3 regions of the Ruegeria sp. BC6 genome follow, and region 3 is predicted to be linked to each of the others. Evidence: riboswitches for the same ligand, from Rfam matches in the RefSeq annotation. Region 3 holds a riboswitch; each other region holds the start of a gene.
What was found. Region 3 has a riboswitch for cobalamin ahead of ACR0MM_RS05630 (DUF1636 family protein). Riboswitches for the same ligand answer to the same signal wherever they lie in the genome.

Region 1 (3,270 bases), on a different contig from region 3:
TAGGTCAGGTGAGGTTTGTGACTGAGGCTGAGCTGCTCTTGCCGGGCGGTGACTTCGAACGTGTCAGAGACCAGCCTGTCACTCAGCACTGTCTGGGGTGGGCCAAAGCCGCAGGGTCGACCGTTTTTCAGAACCAGAACATGGTCGCAGACGTCGGCGGCCAGGTTCAGGTCGTGCAGCGAGGTGACGATCGTCAGGTCGAGGTCCCGGATCAGCCGCAACACCTCTAGCTGGTTGCGGATGTCCAGGTGGTTGGTAGGCTCGTCCAGCACAAGAATCCGGGGCTCTTGGGCAAGGGCGCGGGCGACCATCACACGCTGACGCTCGCCGCCGGACAGAGTGGCCAGCCCACGGTCGGCAAACCCGTGCAGATCCATTCGGTGAAGCGCGGACTCGATGATCTGGTGGTCACGACTGCCGGGCGTGGACAGGCCTAACCGGTGCGGCACACGTCCCAACGCCACGACGTCGCGCACGGTCAGCGCGAAATCCGAGGGCTGCTCCTGCAGCACGGCGGCAACCTGACGCGCCAGCGCCCGGGGGGCCATTCTTTTGACGGACACGCCGTCCACCAGAATGTCGCCCGAGGACGGACGGTGATAGCCGTAGATCATCCGCAGAAGGGTTGTCTTGCCGGCACCGTTCGGCCCCACAACCCCCATGACCTGCCCGCGCATCAGCGCAAAACTGGTCTCGTGCAGCACCAACGGCGCTCGTTTTCGCGGCGCCCAGGTGACGGTATCCACCGACAGCAAAGGCGCGCTCATGAGGCGCAATCCGCATTTTCCGAAGACGCAGCCATCGCGGCTGGAATGCGGGCCAGCGTCGCGTGGCGAAGCCCGGCCGGGCGGTCGACCGAGCTGCACCATCCATCGCGCAACTGCTGGTACAGCCGGGCGAATTCCACCAATGCCCCGGTCTCTTCAGACGTCAGGCCGCCAAACAGGTAAGATGCCTTGCCCGGCGCGTGATAGGCGACGGTACAGGGTCGGGTGCACCCGGCCATGCAGGCCGCACCGGAAACGTCAAAACCTGCCAAACCGTCGTCTTCGGCCAGCGCGGCGCGCAATCGTCCGATCAGGTCAGGCCCGGGGCGTACGGCTGCGCTCTTGGGTCGGCAAGATAGGCAAACCGTGATGTGATGTGTTGATTGTCGGTTCATTTCGCCCTCCGCGAAATCGCGGGGCGGAAAGGGAACCAGTCATGTCAGCGGCGTAAGCCGAAAATGCCATCTTGGCCTCCTTCCGGGACACCCCGCCCGGGTTGAGTTGCGTTTGATGATGGCAGGTCTCCTGACTCGCGGTGTATGGCTTGCCCCGCCTTCCCAGACCTATCGGCCCAGTGGCATCCGGGGGTCGCACACCGCCTACAGTTGCGGGGGCAGTCACGGAATTGGCGTCAGAACGGCGCCGCACCGTATTCCCTTTTACCCGACCGCCGAAACGATCGGGAACCATCAGCGCAAATCTCATCCATGAGTCGGGTTGCACTGTCAACGACGTTCTGGGCGGGTGCGTAATGGAGGTATCCAGGCGACCCTTCGGCACCACCTGAGCGACAGACCGGGCCGCGAATCACGTCGTTTTGACCAACTGGATTAAGATAGCTCGGAAGGTCCCGAAACACGGCGGCGCAAGCGGGCTGACTGCCAAGCCTCCGTGAACGGCCTCGCCTTTTCCCTTTGAATGCAGAAGCCTATCGTTGGCAAGCGTACAAAATTTACGCGCGGAAAAATCATTGATTTATCCTGTGATTGATTCAAACATAAGAATTCGACACAACTTTAGCTTTACCTCCGTTGTTGTCGCTGTCGCCCGTTTCGTCGGGCCCTTCCGACTGCTGGAGTGAGTGCTGGCGGTCGGAAGGCATTTCACGAAGATCAGCGTTGGGAGGACGCGGTGCCCGGACTTAACGTACGAACCCTTCCTCGAAACTTCGCACCGGTTTTTGCCCATAACGTCATTGCGTCAGCACGCTTTGTTCACGGTCCCGGGGATCGGCAGAATATCTGTCTGCCAGCCATGTCATTGGCCGCAAGATCGGGGACCGCTTAGACGTGAGCGCGCAAAATAAGACCACCTATTCCAAAAGTATCAACAAATCTGTGAGGAGAAGAAAATGATTAACAAAGTCATGATGATTTCAGGCGCGACGTGTTTCGCACTGCTAGCGGCCTGCGACGACACCAGCACGTCTAGCGCACCTGCCGAACTGACACCCGCCCAACAGGCGTGTCTGCGAGACGTGGCCAAAACAACCAACAATTCGCAAGTCGTCGTGCTCTCATCCGCGTTCAGCGAGGCTGGAACACAAGTCACCGTTGGGGTTGGAGAGGATCGGGCTCCGTGGAATTGTATTGCCTACAGTGATGGCGCGACAGCTGGTATCGAGTTCCTCGGCGACGAAGGCGCGTTGTGACCCGTTTGATGCGTAGCCGAAATCGGCTGCGCAGCACTGGCTTGATACGCTGAGGTCCGGCTTGGTCTGCAGAATAACCATCATCGCGTTCGCGACCCTTTACCTGTTGGCGTTGTTTGCGTTTGTGACGGGCACGTTTGGCTGGTTCGGACAGGAGCGAGACCCATTGTCCGGCGTATTCCTTTTGCCGCTGGGTCTGCCTTGGGTCCTTGCGGTGGACCTTTTCTCAGAGTCGGCCAAACCGTGGCTCGCGGCGATTGCACCGGTGCTCAACCTGTTGGCACTGGTTTTGATATGCAGATGGGCACGTGGTTTGCGCCAGGAATGAAGGCGGAACTCTTTCCCGCAAAATGGGAGGAAAACATGGGAAAAGTGATCTTGGGGCTTGTGATCGGGCTCATCCTCGGCGTGGTTGGAGCGATGACCTTGGGCGGCGGGGCCGCGATGGGTGTCGGCGTTGCGACAGGCTTGTCCGCCGGTGTGTGCACCACATTGAAGGGAGCTCAGGCCGAGAACCTGATCACCGCCGAGCAAGCAGATCAGATCCTCAATCGCGTGAATTCCGAAATGGCGTCATTGCAAAGAATTGAAACGACTGACGAGATCGTCGGCAGCGCACAGGCATGCGACGAGTTTCTGGCAGAGTTGCGGGAAGCGCAGTGAGGTTTCTGCTCACCGGAAACATAACATTTACGATAGACCGACAGAGGACCTGCTTATGAAACGCAGTTTTTTGAACCTTCTAACTCCCGCCCTTGCAATCAGCGGAACAGCCGCCGTGGCCATGTCAGACGCCGATGACGCCTGTATCGACCATCTGCGGCAGGTCGGTGGTCCGGACGGTCAATCCGG
Region 2 (3,270 bases), on a different contig from region 3:
GGGGTGATCTTTACCACCGAGACCCAATGCGTGATTTCGGCCAGATCGCGCAACACCGCCAGCGGGTCGGCGCCCTCGGCATATTGCGCGCCCAGTTCGGTCAGGGCCCCGGCCGCATCGCCGCGCAGGATCATGTCCATCAGGTCCAGCACGCGGCCCCGGTCGGCCAGTCCCAGCATCGCGCGCACCTGGTCGGCGGTGGTTTCGCCGGCACCATGGCTGATTGCCTGATCCAGCAGCGAGGTCGCATCCCGGGCCGAGCCTTCGGCGGCGCGGGTGATCAGGGCCAGCGCGTCATCCGAGATTTCCGCGCCCTCGGCGGTGGCGATCTTGCGCAGCAGGCCGATCATCACTTCGGGCTCGATCCGGCGCAGGTCGAACCGTTGGCAACGCGACAGCACGGTGACCGGAACCTTGCGGATCTCGGTCGTGGCAAAGATGAATTTCACATGCTCGGGTGGTTCCTCCAGCGTTTTCAACAGCGCGTTGAAGGCGCTGGTCGACAGCATGTGGACTTCGTCGATGATGTAGATCTTGTACCGCGCGCTGGCGGCGCGATAGCGCACGCTGTCGATGATCTCTCGGATGTCGTTCACGCCGGTGCGGCTGGCGGCGTCCATTTCCAGCACGTCCACATGGCGACCTTCCATGATGGCCACGCAATGCTCGCACTGGCCGCAGGGTTCGGTCGTTGGGCCGCCATTGCCGTCGGGTCCGATGCAGTTCATGCCCTTGGCGATGATCCGGGCCGTGGTCGTCTTGCCGGTGCCACGGATGCCGGTCATGATGAAGGCCTGCGCGATCCGGTCCGCCTCGAACGCGTTTTTCAGCGTGCGCACCATGGCATCCTGACCGACCAGGTCGGCAAAGGTTTCCGGGCGGTATTTTCGTGCGAGAACCTGATAGGCGGGGCTGGACTGTGTGGTCATGTCTGCTCTGACGGATTCGTACTGACGATGCAGGGTAGAGTTCCCGGTGCCCCGCGTCCACAGCGCCGGTGCAGGTTTTTCGCTTTGGCGAGCGCGCGGTGTGAGGCATACTGCGCGGATCGAGTTCAATCAGCCAGTTTCGGGGGGAACGTCTGATGACAAATCTTGTGGTTCATGCATTGCAGGTGGGCGGCGGTACGCTGGCCCTGACCTCGGTTCCCGGCGGTGGCGGCGACTATGAGGGAGACCTGGACCTGATTTCAGCCTGGGCGCCGGGGCTGGTAATTTCGATGACTACCCTTGCCGAACTGGTTTCTGTGGGTGCAGGCGAATTGGGCTGTGACATTCATCGGCGCGCCTGTCGGTGGGCACATCTGCCGGTCGCCGACTTCTCAGCGCCGTCGACCGAGATATCCGGCCGCTGGCCCGAAGTCAGCGCCGCCGCCCGCCATGCGCTGTCGGGCGGCGGGCGGGTACTGGTCCACTGCCGGGGCGGTTGCGGACGGTCGGGCATGGTTGTTCTGCGCTTGATGATCGAAAGCGGCGAGCAGCCGGAACAGGCCCTGAAACGCCTGCGGGCCGTACGCCCCTGCGCGGTCGAGACTGATGCTCAGATGGACTGGGCCGTCGCCCCGGCGCGCGAGGCACTGGCGACCTGACCTTCAGGCGGTTGCGCGGAACTCGCGCTCGGCTCTGACCACGGGCATGATCGCCGTGGCCTGCAGCATCGCACAGGGTCGATCGCCGATGACCTGCGAGGGCAGGGCGTCGCTCTGGTCGTCAAACAGCATGTCGGCATAGGTTTCAAGACGGAAGGACGGGGTGGCGGCGGCCGATCCGCAATACACGCGGATCCGTTCGGGACGTGCATCGAACCGCGCCGTGCAGCCATGTTCGCAATGGGCCAGTTCGCTACTGCCTTCCACTTGGAAGTCGGGGGATGTAGCGGCCTGCGCCGTCGCCATTGCCTGCGCGATGGCCCGTGCCATGCGCGCCAATGCCGGGCAGGTCTTTCCGGTGCGCTGGCAGATGGTTGCCGCGAATTTATGGGTATCGGTCTTCCAAATCATGTTGCGCCCTCCGCGCGCTGGGCGAGGTGGATTTGGACAGACGCCGGTTTCAAGGCCAGACCCTGCCCGGACACCCCGTCCGAGTTTCGGTTTCACGTTTGATGGCAGGTCTCCTGACTTGCGGGTCTTTGCTTTGCCGACCTTCCCAACCTTGCGGTCAGTGGTATTTAGGCATCGCTCTCCGCCTACAGTTGCGGGGGCAGTCGCGGCCTTGGTCCGCTCCGGAGTTCCGGGTTGGACCGCACCGTGTTCCCTTTTCATCCCGGACCGAAACGGCACGGGAACCATCCCCTCATCGCTAGCGGTGTATCCGGGATCGAGTCAAGACGGTTTCAGCCCGGTTGCCGGAGTGAGTCCCAAGGGAACAGATCAGGCAGTCTGCGCAGCACATTCGAATCCCGGCGGGCGCGGGCCAATTGCCAGCCGCCCTGCATTACGATGAACAGGGTGTCCGCAGCTTTTTCAGGGTCGGAAACTCCGAACCGCGCGGCGTGGTTTCGAACTTCGACGATCCAGCTTTCATACAGACGGTCGGCATGTTCCCGAAACGCGCGGTTGTCGGGGCTTTCGAACAGGGTGGCGGCGATGGGGCAGGTCTCCCATTGGGCCGAGGTGTCGAACAGCTTCGCGATTTTGTGGCACAGGGTGGTGACCCCGTCGCGAAAATCCGCGGCGTCGTCGAATGCCGCAGCAATCATGCTCAACATCCCGTCCGAAGCCCAACTGGCCGCCGCCAGGGCCAGATCCGGCTTGCCCTTTGGAAAATGGTGATAAAGCGAACCCTTGGGGGCTTGCGCTTCGGCCAGCAATTCCGCCAGACCGACACCGTTATAGCCCGAGCGCTGGAACAGTCGGGCGGCAGTCACGATCAGGCGATCTTTGGTGTTTGGTGGACGTTGGGTCATGCAGGCCAAATATTGACAGGCCTAGACCAATTGGTCCAGACACAAAATATTAGACCGATCGGTCCAGAGTGTTTGGAGGCAAAGATGTTGGATTCGCAGCACGCGGTTGACGTGGAAGACTTTAAGTTTCCGTCGGGCCAGACCCAGCTGGCGGCGCGGCTTTACACTCCGGCGGTCGAGCCGCAAACCGTTGTTGTGCTGAACGGCGCAACAGGAGTGCCACGTGACTACTATCAGCACTTTGCTCGCTGGCTGGCCGCCGAGCGCGGTATGGCTTGCCTGACATATGATTACCGGGATTTCGAGCATTCGCTGACCGGGCGGCTGAAAGACTCGAAGGCCACGATGGCGGACTGGGCGCTGATC
Region 3 (3,270 bases):
CAGATCGGTCGGGGTCTCGGTTTCCTCGAGCCCGTGGCTTTCGCGGAAGACGACGTGCATCGGTGCTTACTCGGCGGCCTCGGTAACGCCCGTCAGGATGCCGCGGATCGCGGCCTCGTCGATGTCGTCATGCTCGGCGATGACCACCAGGCGCGAGCGGCGCTCTTCCTCCGATTTCCACGGGCGGTCATACTGATGCCGGACCCGCGCGCCGACTGCCTGGACCAGCAGGCGCATCGGCTTGCCGTCAACGGCGGCATAGCCCTTGACCCGCAGGATGTTCAGCTCGTTCGCCAGACGTTCGATATTGGCGACCAGCTGCGCCGGGTCGGTCTGTTCGGGCAGTTCGACCACGATGCTTTCGAAATCGTCATGTTCGTGGTCGTCATGGCCGTCATGGTGCGAGGGGCGGGCGTCCATGTCGTCTTCGGCTGCGGCCTCCAGCCCCAGCACCACGCGCACATCCACCGCGCCCTCGGCCACTTCCACCACGGGCAGGGGGCGCGGCGCCTCGGCGGCGATGATCTCACGCGCCTTGGCCACACCTTCGGGGCCGGCCAGGTCGGGCTTGGTCAGCAGGATGATGTCGGCGCACGAGATCTGATCCTCGAACACCTCGGACAGGGGCGTTTCGTGGTCGATCGAGTCATCGGCCATGCGCTGGGCGTCCACTGCCTCGACATTCGGGGCGAAGCGGCCTGCGGCCACGGCCTCGGCATCGGCCAGGGCGATCACGCCGTCCACGGTGATCTTGGAACGGATATCGGGCCAGTCGAACGCCTTGAGCAGCGGTTTCGGCAGGGCCAGACCGCTGGTTTCGATCAGGATGTGATCGGGGCGCGGGTCGAGCGCCATCAGCGCTTCGATCGTGGGGATGAAGTCATCGGCCACGGTGCAGCAGATGCAGCCATTGGCCAGTTCCATGATGTTTTCCGCCGGGCAGTCGGGGATGGCGCAGCTTTTCAGGATCTCGCCATCGACGCCCACATCGCCGAATTCGTTGACCACCACGGCCAGCCGCTTGCCCTGCGGGTTCTGCATCAGGTGGCGGATCAGCGTGGTCTTGCCCGAGCCGAGAAAGCCGGTGATGACGGTGACGGGAAGTTTTTCGAGGGTGCTCATGCTCAGGCTCCAATCGGGGGAATGCGGGCGGCGCAGTTCTTGCGGAAATGTTCGGGGCGGTCGCGCCATTTCACAAGGCCATCATCGGCGGCCAGATATTTGGTGGCGCCTTCGACGATGATCTCGACATGGTCGGATTCGTTCAGGTTCTCATAGACGAAGGTCCAGCGCGACGGCCCGCCGCGCAGAACGATCGAGCAGCCCTGATCGCAGTTCGACAGGCATTCGACCGGCTTCAGGGTGATGCCTTCGGGCAGGTCGGCAGCGGCCAGCGCCTTGTGCAGCAGCGTGCCGGGGCGCTGGGCGTCATCCTCGATGGGCAGCCCGCGTCGGCAGGTGGTGCAAACCAGCAGCTCGACTGGTGTGGTCTCGGTCACGTATCTCATCCCCCCTCACTCGGTTGTCGGGGGACGGGGTATGCGCGGGCCACGTTGCGGACATGGGCCCGACACCGGAACACCCCGTCCGGTTTGTCTTCGGGCGTTGGCAGGTCTCCCGGCTTGCGGATGTCAGAGCGGCGCTCTGTCGGATGTCCCGCCTTCCCGGCCAGCAGCCAGTGGCATTTGGGCACCCTCTCCGGTCACGGTCGCGGGGGCGGCTGCGTTTGACGGAAAACCGCTGACGCATTCCCTTTTCATCTGCTTGCACAGACACCAACGCAAGCGACATGCGGCACGGGCAGGGGGGTTGTCAAGCGCGCGGGGCCAAGTGCCCTGCGTCGGATCGAAAAAGCGACTTGCCGGGATCAATCCGCGGCATCGCCGGCCAGCCGGTCGCGCAGCCAGGCCAGGAACAACTGGGCAGGGATGGACGGAGGCGCCGCGCTGACGCTGCGGATCAGATAATGCGACTGGGCAAAGGGAATCGCCGGCCCCGCAACCCGGATCGGCGCGCCCTGGGCGATGGCGTTGCGCGCGAACCGCTCCAGAACGGTGGCATAGCCAGCGCCGGCCATCACCAGTTGCAGCGCCGTGACGGTCGTATCCGCCGAATTAAGCGCGGGGCGGTCGGGCAGGTCGGTGCCCGTGGCCTCGAAGTACCGCGCCCAGTTGTCCTCATACCCCAGAATGTGAATCAACGGGCCGTTTTGCAGGTCTGGCGCCGGGTCCTGCGCCCGGCAGACGGGCACCAGCCGTTCCGAGCACAGCTGTTCGGCCGCAACTCCGGGCCAGTCGCCATAGCCCAGCCGGATTTCCACGTCCACATCCGCAGGCGCGGCCGAGTCGTTCCAGATATGTGACACCAGCCGCACCGGGATCTCGGGGTGCTGGGCGCTGAACGCGGGCAACTCGGCCGCGATCCAGTAGGTCATCGTCGATATCGCCGCCCGGATGGTCAGCGCCTGCCGCGAGGCGGGGCCGAACAGGCTGTTGGTGGACAGCGCGATATCCGACAGCGCCCGGCGCACGGTCAGCGCATAGGACTGGCCCAGCTCGGTCAGCGACAGGTGTCGTGCGTTGCGGGCAAAAAGCGGCTGCCCAAGGTCCGCCTCGAGCGAGCGGATATGCAGCGACACCGCCGTCTGGGTCAGGCCCAGCTCCTGCGCGGCGGTTGTGAAATTCAGATGGCGGGCGGCAGCCTCGAAGCTGCGCAGCCAAGCCGGATTGGGCAGGCGGTCCATTCAGCACCAAAATATTTTGCATCTAGATCGACTTTTTATTCGTTTCTTTTGTTGCAGGGCAACGGAAATACTCAGGCCAACGAAAACGCGCCTGCAGGAGGGCAGAACATGAAGGTCGGGTTCATCGGTTTGGGCAATGTGGGGGGCAAGCTGTCGGGGTCGCTGCTGCGCAACGGTATCGACCTGACGGTGTACGACCTGAACCCCGATCTTGTCGCGGAGTTCGCCGCCAAGGGGGCAAAAGCCGGCGAAAGCCCTGCTCAGATGATGCGCGATTGCGATGCGGTCATCACCTGCCTGCCGTCGCCCGCTGCCTCGGAAGCGGTGATGCAGCAGATGCTGCCCGAGGTGACCCACGGTAAGATCTGGATGGAGATGTCCACCACCGACGAGGCCGAGGTCAAACGCCTGGGGGCCATGGTAATCGAGCGCGGCGGGGCGGCGGTGGACTGCCCGGTTTCGGGCGGGTGCCACCGGGCGGCCACGGGCAATATCTCGATCTTCGCGGGCTGCGACCGGGCCACGTT

Region 1: linked by a shared signal. The riboswitch ahead of ACR0MM_RS15710 (DUF1636 family protein) and the one ahead of ACR0MM_RS05630 (DUF1636 family protein) in region 3 are both predicted to bind cobalamin.
Region 2: linked by a shared signal. The riboswitch ahead of ACR0MM_RS12490 (hypothetical protein) and the one ahead of ACR0MM_RS05630 (DUF1636 family protein) in region 3 are both predicted to bind cobalamin.

What each region holds. Positions count from the first base shown of each region.
Region 1 is NZ_JBQFUM010000005.1:240,232-243,501, forward strand. It holds gene ACR0MM_RS15705 (ABC transporter ATP-binding protein) at 1-767, opposite strand, end outside; gene ACR0MM_RS15710 (DUF1636 family protein) at 764-1,162, opposite strand; cobalamin riboswitch at 1,266-1,473, opposite strand; gene ACR0MM_RS15715 (hypothetical protein) at 2,119-2,418, shown strand; gene ACR0MM_RS15720 (hypothetical protein) at 2,662-3,081, shown strand; gene ACR0MM_RS15725 (hypothetical protein) at 3,137-3,270, shown strand, end outside.
Region 2 is NZ_JBQFUM010000003.1:382,991-386,260, forward strand. It holds gene ACR0MM_RS12480 (DNA polymerase III subunit gamma/tau) at 1-929, opposite strand, end outside; gene ACR0MM_RS12485 (protein-tyrosine phosphatase family protein) at 1,085-1,588, shown strand; gene ACR0MM_RS12490 (hypothetical protein) at 1,592-1,999, opposite strand; cobalamin riboswitch at 2,086-2,303, opposite strand; gene ACR0MM_RS12495 (TetR/AcrR family transcriptional regulator) at 2,332-2,865, opposite strand; gene ACR0MM_RS12500 (alpha/beta hydrolase family protein) at 2,989-3,270, shown strand, end outside.
Region 3 is NZ_JBQFUM010000001.1:1,122,137-1,125,406, reverse strand. It holds gene cobN (cobaltochelatase subunit CobN) at 1-60, opposite strand, end outside; gene cobW (cobalamin biosynthesis protein CobW) at 67-1,122, opposite strand; gene ACR0MM_RS05630 (DUF1636 family protein) at 1,125-1,508, opposite strand; cobalamin riboswitch at 1,591-1,795, opposite strand; gene ACR0MM_RS05625 (LysR family transcriptional regulator) at 1,868-2,743, opposite strand; gene ACR0MM_RS05620 (NAD(P)-dependent oxidoreductase) at 2,852-3,270, shown strand, end outside.